Regions from separate parts of the Bacillus sp. CPT56D-587-MTF genome, predicted to be linked through region 1. Evidence: a T-box and tRNA genes for the amino acid it is inferred to sense, from the RefSeq annotation. Region 1 holds a T-box; the other regions hold tRNA genes.

Region 1 (4,614 bases):
ATGACGGTATTCAGAGCATACATGTATTAGCAAAGGCCGTTCCATCTTATTGGTTTGCAGTTCCTTTTATAAAGCTATCTATCGTACTTGGTTTTGGAAGTAAAGTATACGATTATATCGCTAATAATAGAAAACTTGTTCCAGTGGGACATTGCCGCGGTGGGGTTTGTGAAATCCCTACAAAAAAATGAAATCATCGTTATCTTTCTTTTGCACCTATTAATAGAGCGTGATATGATGAATTTGGAATGAAAGTTGAAGGAGAGATTACAAGATGTCAAATGCTTATGAAGAATACATGCGCCAAATGGTAATCCCAATGCGCCAAGAGTTAGTGCGTTCTGGGTTTGAAGAGTTAACTACAGAAGAAGCTGTAACAGAATTTATGGAAAATACATCAGGTACAACTTTAGTAGTTGTAAACTCTGTTTGTGGTTGTGCAGCTGGTTTAGCACGTCCGTCAGCAGGTCAAGCGGTTGTTCGTGCTGAAAAACAACCTGATCATCTTGTAACTGTATTCGCAGGTCAAGATAAAGATGCTACTGCAAAAATGCGTGAATACTTCGGAGAAATTCCTCCATCTTCACCATCTATGGCATTATTAAAAGGAAAAGAAGTTGTTCACTTTATTCACCGTCATGAAATTGAAGGTGCAACTATGGACGAAATTATTACGAACTTAGAACAAGCTTTCGAAAAGAATTGCTAAAGAAGGGGGAGAGTAAATCTCCCTCTTTTCTTTATATAGAGGTGAAACAATGATCGTAACAACAGCAGGAAGAACGAACAAAGAAATGACAGATTATGCAAACGAGGTAGCAGCAGAATTAAATGCTTCTTTCGTTAAACGTAATGACATACCGGTACATAAGCTACATGAGCAGTATGAACAAGATGTGCTTGTCGTAGGGAAGAACCGATTAGCTATTTATCCAAAAGGTACGGAAGAATCGTTTTTCTTTCATCCGAACTCAGCGATGTTTCGTGTGAAAAGGTTAATGCGTGGAGAACACGATCCGTTTGTACAAGCCACGCAATTAGAGAGAGGAATGACAGTGTTAGATTGTACGCTCGGGATGGCATCAGATAGTATTGTAGCTAGTTATGTTGTTGGGGAAAGCGGAAAAGTAACAGGACTTGAAGGCAATGAGTATATGGCTTATATTATGGAAAATGGTTTGAAAACATGGTCTTCATCTGTTTCTGAAATTGATGAAGCAATGCAAAGAATCCAAGTAAAGCAAACGGAGCATTTTTCATTTTTAGCGCAATGTGAAGACAATAGTTACGATGTCGTTTACCTTGATCCGATGTTTGAAGAAACTGTCATAGAATCCGATGGAATTAAAGGATTAAAACACTTCGCTTTGTATCATGATATTACTGACGAAACAATTGCGGAGGCAAAACGAGTGGCGAGAAAACGTGTCGTTTTAAAAGATCATTTTCGTAGTTCTAGATTTGAAAAACACAATTTTTATGTATACAAAAGAAAAAGTGCTAAGTTTCACTTTGGTGTAATTGACCCTTGCTAATTGTTTGAAAAGATGTATAATAAGCAATAATTAATTAAATATACTGTCTGTGATGAAGAGAGTAGTCTTTTTTAGAAGGAAAGCGAGCTAGGGATGGTGTGAGCCTAGTACGGAAGAAAAAGATGAAGCGCACTTCGGAGATGCTTCTTGAACGAATAGTAGAGAAAGCCGAGGCCCCCTGTCCTCGTTATAAACGGGAAAGTGGTTCGTAACGAACAACAAGGGTGGTACCACGGGTTAAAACTCGTCTCTTTTTTAGAGACGAGTTTTTTGTGTTTTAAAAAATAAGGAGGTTGTATCATGGATTATAAAATGCAGTTTGCGGAAAGTTTATCTAATATTTTCACGAATGAATTAACGCAAAAACAAATTTTAGATTTAATTGAAACACCGAAACAAGATGAATTTGGAGATGCAGCGTTCCCATGCTTTTCATTAGCGAAGCAATATAAAAAAGCACCAGCTCTTATCGCAAAGGAAGTTGCTGAGAAATTCAATGATCCGTTTTTTACGAAAGTAGAAGCCGTTGGTCCTTATGTAAATGTATTTTTCAATCGTGAAACTGTAAGTGATGCAGTATTAAAAACAGTTTTAGCGGAGAAAGAAGAGTTCGGTCAAAACCACTTTGGCTGTGAAAAAACAGTAGTAATTGATTATTCCTCTCCTAATATCGCGAAACCTTTTTCGATGGGGCATTTACGTTCTACAATGATAGGAAATTCGCTGAAACATATCGCTGAAAAATGTGGCTATGAAGTTGTAGGGATTAATTATATAGGAGATTGGGGAACACAGTTTGGAAAGTTAATTACCGCATATAGAAAATGGGGAAATGAAGAAGTAGTGAAAGAGGATCCAATACGTGAGTTATTTAAGTTATATGTTCAGTTTCATGCAGAAGTAAAAGAGAATGAAGAATTAGAAGAAGAAGGACGTGCTTGGTTTAAAAAGCTAGAAGAAGGCGATGAAGAAGCTGTTGAACTTTGGAATTGGTTCCGTCACGAATCATTAAAAGAATTTTCTCGTATTTATGAACTTCTCGGTGTGGAATTTACTAATTTTCAAGGCGAGGCTTTCTATAATGATAAAATGGAAGACTTTATTGGGATTTTAGAAGAGCACGACTTACTGGAAGAATCAGAAGGCGCATTAGTCGTTAATTTAGAAGAAGAAGGTATGCCGCCATGTTTAATTAGAAAGTCAGATGGTGCGACGATTTATGCAACGCGTGACTTAACGGCAGCTTTATATCGTCAAAACACTTATGGGTTTGATAAAGCGCTATATGTTGTTGGTCCAGAACAAAGCTTACATTTCAATCAATTTTTCACCGTATTAAAAAAACTTGGCTATACTTGGGTTGATGGTATGGAACACGTACCGTTTGGCTTCATTTTAAAAGATGGTAAGAAAATGTCGACACGTAAAGGAAGAGTTATTTTACTTGAAGAAGTACTCGAAGAAGCAATCGAACTTGCAAAACAAAATATTGAAGAGAAAAATCCAAACTTAAAACAGAAAGAAGAAGTAGCAAAGCAAGTCGGTGTTGGTGCAGTCATCTTCCACGATTTAAAAAATGAGCGTATGCATAATATCGAATTCTCATTAGAAAATATGCTGAAATTTGAAGGAGAAACAGGACCTTACGTACAGTACACACATGCACGTGCTTGTTCTATTTTAAGAAAAGAAAGTGTAGAATTTGAAACATGTACATTTGCTTTAAAAGACGATCATAGCTGGAGTGTCGTAAAATTACTAAATAAATTCCCGCAAATAATTGAAGCAGCTTTCAATAAAAATGAGCCATCGATTATTTCGAAATATATATTAGATGTAGCACAATCATTCAATAAATATTACGGTAATGTTCGTATATTAGAAGAGAGCAAAGAAAAAGACAGCAGACTCGCATTGGTTTATGCTGTGACGGTTGTATTAAAAGAAGGATTACGTTTACTTGGGGTGGAGGCACCTGAGGAAATGTAACATAGTAGTAAACTGACAAACTGGGTCTAGTATAAACCTGGTTTGTTTTTTTATTGGATATATATTTTTTTTGCAAAATCAATTAAAATCTTTTTAGAGAGGGTGATTCATATTGATTCGAACTTTTATTTTACAAATTCCTTGTCATAGAAGATTAGATAGGAGTTTTTTTAAACTACAAAAGTACATACCTTTATGTGCGCGTTGTACAGGCATGCTTATTGGTATTTTAATGTTTCCAATTTATTTTTATATGACACCTTCATTTCTTTTGGCAATCATACTATCATTTTTCGCTCAAATTCCGTTACTTATCGATGGGTTCACCCAAAAGTGGAAATGGAGAAGTAGCTCAAATTTGCTAAGAATAACTACTGGTGTATTAAGCGGTAATGGTATGGGATTATTCATTTCCTCTAGTGTTATATGGATATTATCTTAAGATATATAGTAATGGAGGTATTTACATAGATGTTCTGGATTTACTTAATTCTAATTTTTATTTCAGGCGGAAGTGGAATTGGTTTTATGATTCAAAATAAGTATACAGAAGCAATAATAGCTTTTGTTATTTGTATACTATTGTTTGGGCTACTGTATTATTATCTTAAAAGAAACAAAAGAAAGAGAAAAGCAGATTGTGACGATTTAGACTGTACGGATTGTTTTGATTGTGATTGTACTTGTTAAATTTTTCTTCCAAATAAAAAGCTAGTGTATTATTAAAAATACACTAGCTTTTTTGCTTTGAAATTTTAAGAAAAGTGTAGGAATACGGCTATTATATAGAGAACTTTAGTTTTGTATATAAAAGGAGGCGTTAGATGTTGGAAACGTATGATTGGAACAATAAACTAACATATTTAAAAAACACGAGAGATTTATATTACAACGACGATTATGTAAGCTTTTTAGTAAATACAGTTTGGAAGATTACTAAGCCTGTACATATCGTTGATTACGGTTGTGGATATGGTTATTTAGGATTAGTATTAATGCCATTGCTCCCAGAAGGTTCAAAGTATACAGGTATTGATAGTGGAGAAACATTATTAGCTGAAGCCAGAGAGTTGTTTCGTTTACTTCCGTA
Region 2 (4,614 bases), 2.7 Mb from region 1:
GTGCTTAGAAGTGAGAATGCCGGTATGAGTAGCGAAAGACGGGTGAGAATCCCGTCCACCGAATGCCTAAGGTTTCCTGAGGAAGGCTCGTCCGCTCAGGGTTAGTCAGGACCTAAGCCGAGGCCGACAGGCGTAGGCGATGGACAACAGGTTGATATTCCTGTACCACCTCTTTATCGTTTGAGCAATGGAGGGACGCAGAAGGATAGAAGAAGCGTGCGATTGGTTGTGCACGTCCAAGCAGTTAGGCTGATAAGTAGGCAAATCCGCTTATCGTAAAGGCTGAGCTGTGATGGGGAAGCTCCTTATGGAGCGAAGTCTTTGATTCCCCGCTGCCAAGAAAAGCTTCTAGCGAGATAAAAGGTGCCTGTACCGCAAACCGACACAGGTAGGCGAGGAGAGAATCCTAAGGTGTGCGAGAGAACTCTGGTTAAGGAACTCGGCAAAATGACCCCGTAACTTCGGGAGAAGGGGTGCTTTCTTAACGGAAAGCCGCAGTGAATAGGCCCAAGCGACTGTTTAGCAAAAACACAGCTCTCTGCGAAGCCGTAAGGCGAAGTATAGGGGGTGACACCTGCCCGGTGCTGGAAGGTTAAGGAGAGGGGTTAGCGTAAGCGAAGCTCTGAACTGAAGCCCCAGTAAACGGCGGCCGTAACTATAACGGTCCTAAGGTAGCGAAATTCCTTGTCGGGTAAGTTCCGACCCGCACGAAAGGTGTAACGATTTGGGCACTGTCTCAACCAGAGACTCGGTGAAATTATAGTACCTGTGAAGATGCAGGTTACCCGCGACAGGACGGAAAGACCCCGTGGAGCTTTACTGTAGCCTGATATTGAATTTTGGTACAGTTTGTACAGGATAGGCGGGAGCCATTGAAACCGGAGCGCTAGCTTCGGTGGAGGCGCTGGTGGGATACCGCCCTGACTGTATTGAAATTCTAACCTACGGGTCTTATCGACCCGGGAGACAGTGTCAGGTGGGCAGTTTGACTGGGGCGGTCGCCTCCTAAAGTGTAACGGAGGCGCCCAAAGGTTCCCTCAGAATGGTTGGAAATCATTCGTAGAGTGCAAAGGCATAAGGGAGCTTGACTGCGAGACCTACAAGTCGAGCAGGGACGAAAGTCGGGCTTAGTGATCCGGTGGTTCCGCATGGAAGGGCCATCGCTCAACGGATAAAAGCTACCCCGGGGATAACAGGCTTATCTCCCCCAAGAGTCCACATCGACGGGGAGGTTTGGCACCTCGATGTCGGCTCATCGCATCCTGGGGCTGTAGTCGGTCCCAAGGGTTGGGCTGTTCGCCCATTAAAGCGGTACGCGAGCTGGGTTCAGAACGTCGTGAGACAGTTCGGTCCCTATCCGTCGTGGGCGTAGGAAATTTGAGAGGAGCTGTCCTTAGTACGAGAGGACCGGGATGGACGCACCGCTGGTGTACCAGTTGTTCTGCCAAGGGCATAGCTGGGTAGCTATGTGCGGAAGGGATAAGTGCTGAAAGCATCTAAGCATGAAGCCCCCCTCAAGATGAGATTTCCCATAGCGTAAGCTAGTAAGATCCCTGAAAGATGATCAGGTTGATAGGTTCGAGGTGGAAGCATGGTGACATGTGGAGCTGACGAATACTAATAGATCGAGGACTTAACCATATAATATGTAGCAATGTTATCTAGTTTTGAAAGAATATAAAAAACTTGTTGACTTTCGAAAGTAAATGAGTTTTTTATATTCTTGTCTTAAATGAATACAGTCTGGTAATGATGGCAGAGAGGTCACACCCGTTCCCATACCGAACACGGAAGTTAAGCTCTCTAGCGCCGATGGTAGTTGGGACCTTGTCCCTGTGAGAGTAGGACGTTGCCAGGCAAATGGAGGATTAGCTCAGCTGGGAGAGCACCTGCCTTACAAGCAGGGGGTCGGCGGTTCGATCCCGTCATCCTCCACCATTTAGCCGACTTAGCTCAATTGGTAGAGCAACTGACTTGTAATCAGTAGGTTGGGGGTTCAAGTCCTCTAGTCGGCACCAGAAATCATGGCGGTTGTGGCGAAGTGGTTAACGCACCGGATTGTGGCTCCGGCATTCGTGGGTTCGATTCCCATCAGTCGCCCCATTTTTCTTAAATAAATTAATATGCGGGTGTGGCGGAATTGGCAGACGCACCAGACTTAGGATTTGGCGCCTTTGGCGTGGGGGTTCGACTCCCTTCACCCGCACTTTTAATTAAATAACTCATACATGTCTTGCGGAAGTAGTTCAGTGGTAGAATACAACCTTGCCAAGGTTGGGGTCGCGGGTTCGAATCCCGTCTTCCGCTCCAATTTTCAATATGACATGCCGGGGTGGCGGAACAGGCAGACGCACAGGACTTAAAATCCTGCGGTGGGTGACCACCGTGCGGGTTCGACCCCCGCCCTCGGCACCATATGCGCCCGTAGCTCAATTGGATAGAGCGTTTGACTACGGATCAAGAGGTTAGGGGTTCGACTCCTCTCGGGCGCGCTTTTATTAACGGGAAGTGGCTCAGCTTGGTAGAGCACCTGGTTTGGGACCAGGGGGTCGCAGGTTCAAATCCTGTCTTCCCGATATTCCTAAAAAACATGGGGCCTTAGCTCAGCTGGGAGAGCGCCTGCCTTGCACGCAGGAGGTCAGCGGTTCGATCCCGCTAGGCTCCACTTATATTAATATCATTTATGGCGGTGTAGCTCAGCTGGCTAGAGCGTACGGTTCATACCCGTGAGGTCGGGGGTTCGATCCCCTCCGCCGCTACCATAAAGGACCTTTAGCTCAGCTGGTTAGAGCAGACGGCTCATAACCGTCCGGTCGTAGGTTCGAGTCCTACAAGGTCCACCATTAGACGTATATATCTCGGAGGTATACCCAAGTTCGGCTGAAGGGATCGGTCTTGAAAACCGACAGGCGGCGAGAGTCGCGCGGGGGTTCGAATCCCTCTACCTCCTCCATTTTTTCTAAAGTAAATATTTTATCATCGCGGGGTGGAGCAGCACGGTAGCTCGTCGGGCTCATAACCCGAAGGTCGCAGGTTCAAATCCTGTCCCCGCAACCAAATGGTCCCGTGGTGTAGTGGTTAACATGCCTGCCTGTCACGCAGGAGATTGCCGGTTCGACCCCGGTCGGGACCGCCATTTTTACATAAAGGCTCGGTAGCTCAGTCGGTAGAGCAGAGGACTGAAAATCCTCGTGTCGGCGGTTCGATTCCGTCCCGAGCCACCATTTTGAAAACGCAAGCCGACTTAGCTCAATTGGTAGAGCAACTGACTTGTAATCAGTAGGTTGGGGGTTCAAGTCCTCTAGTCGGCACCACTTTCAAAATGAGCCATTAGCTCAGTTGGTAGAGCATCTGACTTTTAATCAGAGGGTCGAAGGTTCGAGTCCTTCATGGCTCACCATTTACAATTTAATGCGGGTGTAGTTTAGTGGTAAAACAAGAGCCTTCCAAGCTCTGGTCGAGAGTTCGATTCTCTTCACCCGCTTTTCAATTATGGGCCTATAGCTCAGCTGGTTAGAGCGCACGCCTGATAAGCGTGAGGTCGATGGTTCGAGTCCATTTAGGCCCACCATAATTGTTCCGCAGTAGCTCAGTGGTAGAGCTATCGGCTGTTAACCGATCGGTCGTAGGTTCGAGTCCTACCTGCGGAGCCATATTTATAGAGAAGTACCCAAGTGGCTCAAGGGGCTCCCCTGCTAAGGGAGTAGATCGCGAACGCGGTGCGAGGGTTCGAATCCCTTCTTCTCTGCCAGAACTGGCCCGTTGGTCAAGTGGTTAAGACACCGCCCTTTCACGGCGGTAACACGGGTTCGAATCCCGTACGGGTCATACTAAAAGAGATAGCATAATCTGCTATCTCTTTTTTGTTGTATAAAAATGGACTTTGGATAGTCTGCTTTTTTATGCAATAGAAGAAATATGAAGTATTCGCTGTTGCAGTTGGGTACATAGAGAGCCGTAAATACAATCATGTTAATTATTTGGACCTGTATGAATATGAAGGAATTAACTTCAACTTGAACTTTTACCCCAGCTGTATGGCTGTAGCCTCCTACACTTGGAGAAACCGATGAAAATGCATCTGGGAGCTACTGTGGAAAATAAATAATATATAGAAGAAGCTGCTTTCTCTCAATAGCTGTGATCTACTGAAGACAGCTTTTTTATGTTGTCAGTATTGTCGAGTTTTGTCGGTAAGTCGATATATTGCAAAAATCGCTGATATAATTTGAGTTACGATCGATAAATTTTAATAATCGCTGATATATTTGGAGTTACGGTCGATATATTCTAAAAATCGCTGGTATAATTTCACTTACCGACAAAAACCACAAGAAAATCCCTTTCACAATCTAAAGAAAACGCCTCCATTGAAATGGATTCCACACCTATTCCAATAACTTTACACTCTATGTGAAAAAGTTCACAAATAGGTCATAATTTGTGAAGTAATTCACAATAATACGTGCTACAATATGAATGTAAAGAAGTTAAACAACATTAAATTAGTATTTTAATTAATTACTTAAACAATCATAAAAAAATATACGTGAACAATAGAGAGGGGAAATTACCATGAAAAAAGGTATCAATCGTGTAGTATTAGTAGGAACA
Region 3 (4,614 bases), 1.5 Mb from region 1:
TTATAATGCTATTTTTCTTTTGAGTGCTCTCATAACAAATATAATTAGTAATGGCTTTTATTTATCTACTGTATTTCCAGTATTCTTTATGGCTGTTTTATTATTTGTAGCTAGATATATTAATGTCCCTTATAACCAAAAACAAGAACAAGAAGCTTAGAAAGAGGAGACACTGTGTACCAATCTTTCAAAGATGCTCCAATAAAATACATATTGCATTTGTATAAGAAAGCCAATACTTTTTTTGGTATACAAGGAAGTTATACTGCACAACTTCTCCTATATGGAATGTTGTTTCTTGTCTTAATCACTTTCTCCTTGTTTTACTAACAAAAAAGGATCTCACATAAACTGGAGATCCTTTTTAATTTATATTAATTTTTCATATCGAAAATATTGTTTATCCACAAGCATATTTTTCATAAATAAAGCTTAGATTATATTTTTTCTCTAAGCTCATTCGTTGTTCGTCATCGCACCAATAGAAAAGAATATCATGAATCGTTGCGTAACGCTTATTTTTAAGAAATAGCCTAAAAAATGATGGTAAACAATCATGTAATTGTATAAATATATAATTGCGTAGTGTTTCTTCTTTATATTCAATGCCCTTACAAATATACAGTAATTCTTCACAATAATATGCATGCTGTGGAACTTGTATCATTTCGAAAAATGGCACATAAGATAGTAGCTTTCCAATAAAATGACCATATCGATCCATTACTCCTATCGTCATATGCTCCATCATTTCTTTCATCACATATAAATAATCATCTACATGCGTTGTCTTTAATGGGTCTAAGCGATCGGAAATTTGAGATAATACAGCTCTTTGACATGCTAAAACTGCCTGACTAGGTCCATAATATGATAGGAAATCTGTACACTTACGATATTTCCGTAATAAATCATGTGTATACAAATCATATACAAAAGTATTACAATACATTGCTAAACTCATCATATCACTATTTAATTGCTCTTTTGATAATGATTTCGCTCTCTTGCACATATAAAAGAATGTAAATTCCAATACTTCTTTATGAGATAATAAATGTTTACAATCGGTTATACACTTCTCATTAAATTTAACTCTATCCCAAATTTCAATATCCCTATCTGTCAATTCACCTATACGATATTTAATAATTAAATAATTTAAAGCAACTGATTGCGTCAAAAGATCCCATGTTTCATATTCCAATGAAGTATGAACAAACTCAGCTAATCCTTGCGCTATCATAAAATCATTTGCCTCTTCATACCAACCAATCTCTTGGCATAAGCGAAGAATACGCACTAAAGTTGGAATTTCATCTTTATGAAACTGCGGTAATTTCTTTGCTTTATTCATGCCATATACGATAAATGCCGCTAAATTTTCTTCTTTATAAAATTCTTTCTCTTTCCATACTAATATAGTTCGTTCTTTCCCCTCACCTTTTGGGTGACAAGGTACAAGCAAAGAAAATAATTCAGCGAAATTATTTGGTTCTATATATGTATCTGTAACCAAATTCCAATTTGGATCGCCCTGTACAGCCTTCATATAATTCCCCTTCCCTTTTCATCTATGTAGGAAATATTAATTTATTATCGCACCACTAAAAATTAATATTGTTATATTCAAAATCTCTCATAATGCTTATATCTATCAGTATATCATCTTTTCTCTTATTAAAAATTAAGAATAACAAATTTTAAAAAATGTCGAAATTATTAACCACATACTTATTATATAATGTCTCAGATACATCACGCTAACATATTAGTTTAATCCATATATACTAGAATAATGTATCTGAAATTTATATATAATTTAGCTCTTTATGAGTGACCATTAAACTCTCGGTTAATGAAAGTTTCAATTTACTCTGTACGCTCTGAGATTTCGCTCAAGGCAAATCCAGCTTGATCATCTGCTGATTCCCTTATAGCTAAATCTCCTAGTGCTAACATGCCAATAAGTTGACCACTATCAACTACTGGTAATCGTCTAATTTGATGCTGTGCCATTAGCTCTGTAGCTTTTTCAATAGAATCATTTGGAGAAACTGAGATAATATTTGTTGTCATTACATTTGTAATCTTATTAGATCCAGGATGTTTTTCAGCAATCCCTCGAACGACTAAATCACGATCAGTAACAAGCCCAACAACTTGCTCATTTTCAACAACAGGAATTAATCCAATCGATTCTTCCTTCATTTTTACAGCTGCCTCATATACATTGTCTAGCGGTGTACAATGTACAATATGGGTACTCATTAAGTCTCTCACTCGTGTCATTATGATTTCCTCCTTTTTATACATACCATAGCTTTTCCAAAATTCCTTTATTTATTTCTGGAAAGTAACGTAATAAAAAGGATTAACAAAATAAAAAAGAGCCAGCATAATGCTGACTCTTTTTGGTATGACCCGTACGGGATTCGAACCCGTGTTACCGCCGTGAAAGGGCGGTGTCTTAACCACTTGACCAACGGGCCATGGCTCCGCAGGTAGGACTCGAACCTACGACCGATCGGTTAACAGCCGATAGCTCTACCACTGAGCTACTGCGGAATAATATATGGTGGGCCTAAATGGACTCGAACCATCGACCTCACGCTTATCAGGCGTGCGCTCTAACCAGCTGAGCTATAGGCCCATATACTTTACAGGGGCAGTAGGAATCGAACCCACACTGGAGGTTTTGGAGACCTCAGTTCTACCTTTAAACTATGCCCCTAAATGATGCCGGCTAGAGGACTTGAACCCCCAACCTACTGATTACAAGTCAGTTGCTCTACCAATTGAGCTAAGCCGGCATAAAAAAAATGGTGGCTCGGGACGGAATCGAACCGCCGACACGAGGATTTTCAGTCCTCTGCTCTACCGACTGAGCTACCGAGCCAACATAAATGGCGGTCCCGACCGGGGTCGAACCGGCGATCTCCTGCGTGACAGGCAGGCATGTTAACCACTACACCACGGGACCATTTGGTTGCGGGGACAGGATTTGAACCTGCGACCTTCGGGTTATGAGCCCGACGAGCTACCGTGCTGCTCCACCCCGCGACAATATAAAGTTTTAAAAATGGAGGAGGTAGAGGGATTCGAACCCCCGCGCGACTCTCGCCGCCTGTCGGTTTTCAAGACCGATCCCTTCAGCCGAACTTGGGTATACCTCCATGAAGGAAAAAATAAATATTTTATTATTATATGTCTAAGCCATTAAAGAAAAAATGGAGGAGGTAGAGGGATTCGAACCCCCGCGCGATTCTCACCGCCTGTCGGTTTTCAAGACCGATCCCTTCAGCCGAACTTGGGTATACCTCCGAGACATATATTAAATAAAGTGGAGCCTAGCGGGATCGAACCGCTGACCTCCTGCGTGCAAGGCAGGCGCTCTCCCAGCTGAGCTAAGGCCCCATGTTTTTTGGGAATATCGGGAAGACAGGATTTGAACCTGCGACCCCCTGGTCCCAAACCAGGTGCTCTACCAAGCTGAGCCACTTCCCGTTAATAAAAGCGCGCCCGAGAGGAGTCGAACCCCTAACCTCTTGATCCGTAGTCAAACGCTCTATCCAATTGAGCTACGGGCGCATATGGTGCCGAGGGCGGGGGTCGAACCCGCACGGTGGTCACCCACCGCAGGATTTTAAGTCCTGTGCGTCTGCCTGTTCCGCCACCCCGGCATGTCATATTGAAAATTGGAGCGGAAGACGGGATTCGAACCCGCGACCCCAACCTTGGCAAGGTTGTATTCTACCACTGAACTACTTCCGCAAGACATGTATGAGTTATTTTATTAAAAGTGCGGGTGAAGGGAGTCGAACCCCCACGCCAAAGGCGCTAGATCCTAAGTCTAGTGCGTCTGCCAATTCCGCCACACCCGCATATTTCATTAAAATGGTGAGCCATGAAGGACTCGAACCTTCGACCCTCTGATTAAAAGTCAGATGCTCTACCAACTGAGCTAATGGCTCTTAATGGCTGGGCTAGCTGGATTCGAACCAGCGCATGACGGAGTCAAAGTCCGTTGCCTTACCGCTTGGCTATAGCCCATTAATTAAGAATGGTGGAGGGGGGCAGATTCGAACTGCCGAACCCGAAGGAGCGGATTTACAGTCCGCCGCGTTTAGCCACTTCGCTACCCCTCCGACATATATGGTGGAGGATGACGGGATCGAACCGCCGACCCCCTGCTTGTAAGGCAGGTGCTCTCCCAGCTGAGCTAATCCTCCATTTTGCCTGGCAACGTCCTACTCTCACAGGGACAAGGTCCCAACTACCATCGGCGCTAGAGAGCTTAACTTCCGTGTTCGGTATGGGAACGGGTGTGACCTCTCTGCCATCATTACCAGACTGTATTCATTTAAGACAAGAATCATTTTAACTCATTTGACCTCGAAAGTCAACAAGTTTTTTATATTCTTTCAAAACTAAATAACATTTGCTACATATTATATGGTTAAGTCCTCGATCTATTAGTATTCGTCAGCTCCACATGTCACCATGCTTCCACCTCGAACCTATCAACCTGATCATCTTTCAGGGATCTTACTAGCTTACGCTATGGGAAATCTCATCTTGAGGGGGGCTTCATGCTTAGATGCTTTCAGCACT

Evidence for each region. A T-box is a leader RNA that pairs with one kind of tRNA and senses whether it is charged. The one in region 1 lies ahead of argS (arginine--tRNA ligase), so its partner is inferred to be a tRNA-Arg.
Region 2: it encodes a tRNA-Arg, which carries the amino acid that the T-box ahead of argS (arginine--tRNA ligase) is inferred to sense. The anticodon was not compared.
Region 3: it encodes a tRNA-Arg, which carries the amino acid that the T-box ahead of argS (arginine--tRNA ligase) is inferred to sense. The anticodon was not compared.

What each region holds. Positions count from the first base shown of each region.
Region 1 covers NZ_JBYTEF010000001.1:1,841,352-1,845,965, forward strand. The annotation lists gene AC3WVZ_RS09595 (thiol-disulfide oxidoreductase DCC family protein) at 1-191, shown strand, start outside; gene AC3WVZ_RS09600 (BrxA/BrxB family bacilliredoxin) at 275-709, shown strand; gene AC3WVZ_RS09605 (class I SAM-dependent methyltransferase) at 759-1,535, shown strand; T-box leader at 1,576-1,790, shown strand; gene argS (arginine--tRNA ligase) at 1,836-3,524, shown strand; gene AC3WVZ_RS09615 (DUF2085 domain-containing protein) at 3,637-3,966, shown strand; gene AC3WVZ_RS09620 (hypothetical protein) at 3,996-4,214, shown strand; gene AC3WVZ_RS09625 (class I SAM-dependent methyltransferase) at 4,352-4,614, shown strand, end outside.
Region 2 covers NZ_JBYTEF010000001.1:4,524,658-4,529,271, reverse strand. The annotation lists rRNA gene AC3WVZ_RS23440 (23S ribosomal RNA) at 1-1,641, shown strand, start outside; rRNA gene rrf (5S ribosomal RNA) at 1,743-1,858, shown strand; tRNA gene AC3WVZ_RS23430 (tRNA-Val) at 1,863-1,938, shown strand; tRNA gene AC3WVZ_RS23425 (tRNA-Thr) at 1,943-2,018, shown strand; tRNA gene AC3WVZ_RS23420 (tRNA-His) at 2,028-2,103, shown strand; tRNA gene AC3WVZ_RS23415 (tRNA-Leu) at 2,126-2,206, shown strand; tRNA gene AC3WVZ_RS23410 (tRNA-Gly) at 2,236-2,310, shown strand; tRNA gene AC3WVZ_RS23405 (tRNA-Leu) at 2,327-2,415, shown strand; tRNA gene AC3WVZ_RS23400 (tRNA-Arg) at 2,419-2,492, shown strand; tRNA gene AC3WVZ_RS23395 (tRNA-Pro) at 2,503-2,576, shown strand; tRNA gene AC3WVZ_RS23390 (tRNA-Ala) at 2,593-2,665, shown strand; tRNA gene AC3WVZ_RS23385 (tRNA-Met) at 2,686-2,762, shown strand; tRNA gene AC3WVZ_RS23380 (tRNA-Ile) at 2,767-2,843, shown strand; tRNA gene AC3WVZ_RS23375 (tRNA-Ser) at 2,861-2,953, shown strand; tRNA gene AC3WVZ_RS23370 (tRNA-Met) at 2,981-3,057, shown strand; tRNA gene AC3WVZ_RS23365 (tRNA-Asp) at 3,061-3,136, shown strand; tRNA gene AC3WVZ_RS23360 (tRNA-Phe) at 3,149-3,224, shown strand; tRNA gene AC3WVZ_RS23355 (tRNA-Thr) at 3,239-3,314, shown strand; tRNA gene AC3WVZ_RS23350 (tRNA-Lys) at 3,325-3,400, shown strand; tRNA gene AC3WVZ_RS23345 (tRNA-Gly) at 3,414-3,484, shown strand; tRNA gene AC3WVZ_RS23340 (tRNA-Ile) at 3,495-3,571, shown strand; tRNA gene AC3WVZ_RS23335 (tRNA-Asn) at 3,579-3,653, shown strand; tRNA gene AC3WVZ_RS23330 (tRNA-Ser) at 3,661-3,751, shown strand; tRNA gene AC3WVZ_RS23325 (tRNA-Glu) at 3,757-3,828, shown strand; gene AC3WVZ_RS23320 (L-lactate dehydrogenase) at 4,576-4,614, shown strand, end outside.
Region 3 covers NZ_JBYTEF010000001.1:372,501-377,114, reverse strand. The annotation lists gene AC3WVZ_RS01955 (hypothetical protein) at 1-160, shown strand, start outside; gene AC3WVZ_RS01950 (DUF3965 domain-containing protein) at 401-1,552, opposite strand; gene AC3WVZ_RS01945 (CBS domain-containing protein) at 1,873-2,292, opposite strand; tRNA gene AC3WVZ_RS01940 (tRNA-Glu) at 2,421-2,492, opposite strand; tRNA gene AC3WVZ_RS01935 (tRNA-Asn) at 2,494-2,568, opposite strand; tRNA gene AC3WVZ_RS01930 (tRNA-Ile) at 2,577-2,653, opposite strand; tRNA gene AC3WVZ_RS01925 (tRNA-Trp) at 2,664-2,734, opposite strand; tRNA gene AC3WVZ_RS01920 (tRNA-Thr) at 2,741-2,813, opposite strand; tRNA gene AC3WVZ_RS01915 (tRNA-Phe) at 2,824-2,899, opposite strand; tRNA gene AC3WVZ_RS01910 (tRNA-Asp) at 2,908-2,983, opposite strand; tRNA gene AC3WVZ_RS01905 (tRNA-Met) at 2,987-3,063, opposite strand; tRNA gene AC3WVZ_RS01900 (tRNA-Ser) at 3,084-3,176, opposite strand; tRNA gene AC3WVZ_RS01895 (tRNA-Ser) at 3,232-3,324, opposite strand; tRNA gene AC3WVZ_RS01890 (tRNA-Ala) at 3,345-3,417, opposite strand; tRNA gene AC3WVZ_RS01885 (tRNA-Pro) at 3,434-3,507, opposite strand; tRNA gene AC3WVZ_RS01880 (tRNA-Arg) at 3,518-3,591, opposite strand; tRNA gene AC3WVZ_RS01875 (tRNA-Leu) at 3,595-3,683, opposite strand; tRNA gene AC3WVZ_RS01870 (tRNA-Gly) at 3,700-3,774, opposite strand; tRNA gene AC3WVZ_RS01865 (tRNA-Leu) at 3,804-3,884, opposite strand; tRNA gene AC3WVZ_RS01860 (tRNA-Lys) at 3,899-3,974, opposite strand; tRNA gene AC3WVZ_RS01855 (tRNA-Gln) at 3,979-4,053, opposite strand; tRNA gene AC3WVZ_RS01850 (tRNA-Tyr) at 4,065-4,148, opposite strand; tRNA gene AC3WVZ_RS01845 (tRNA-Val) at 4,157-4,232, opposite strand; rRNA gene rrf (5S ribosomal RNA) at 4,238-4,353, opposite strand; rRNA gene AC3WVZ_RS01835 (23S ribosomal RNA) at 4,456-4,614, opposite strand, start outside.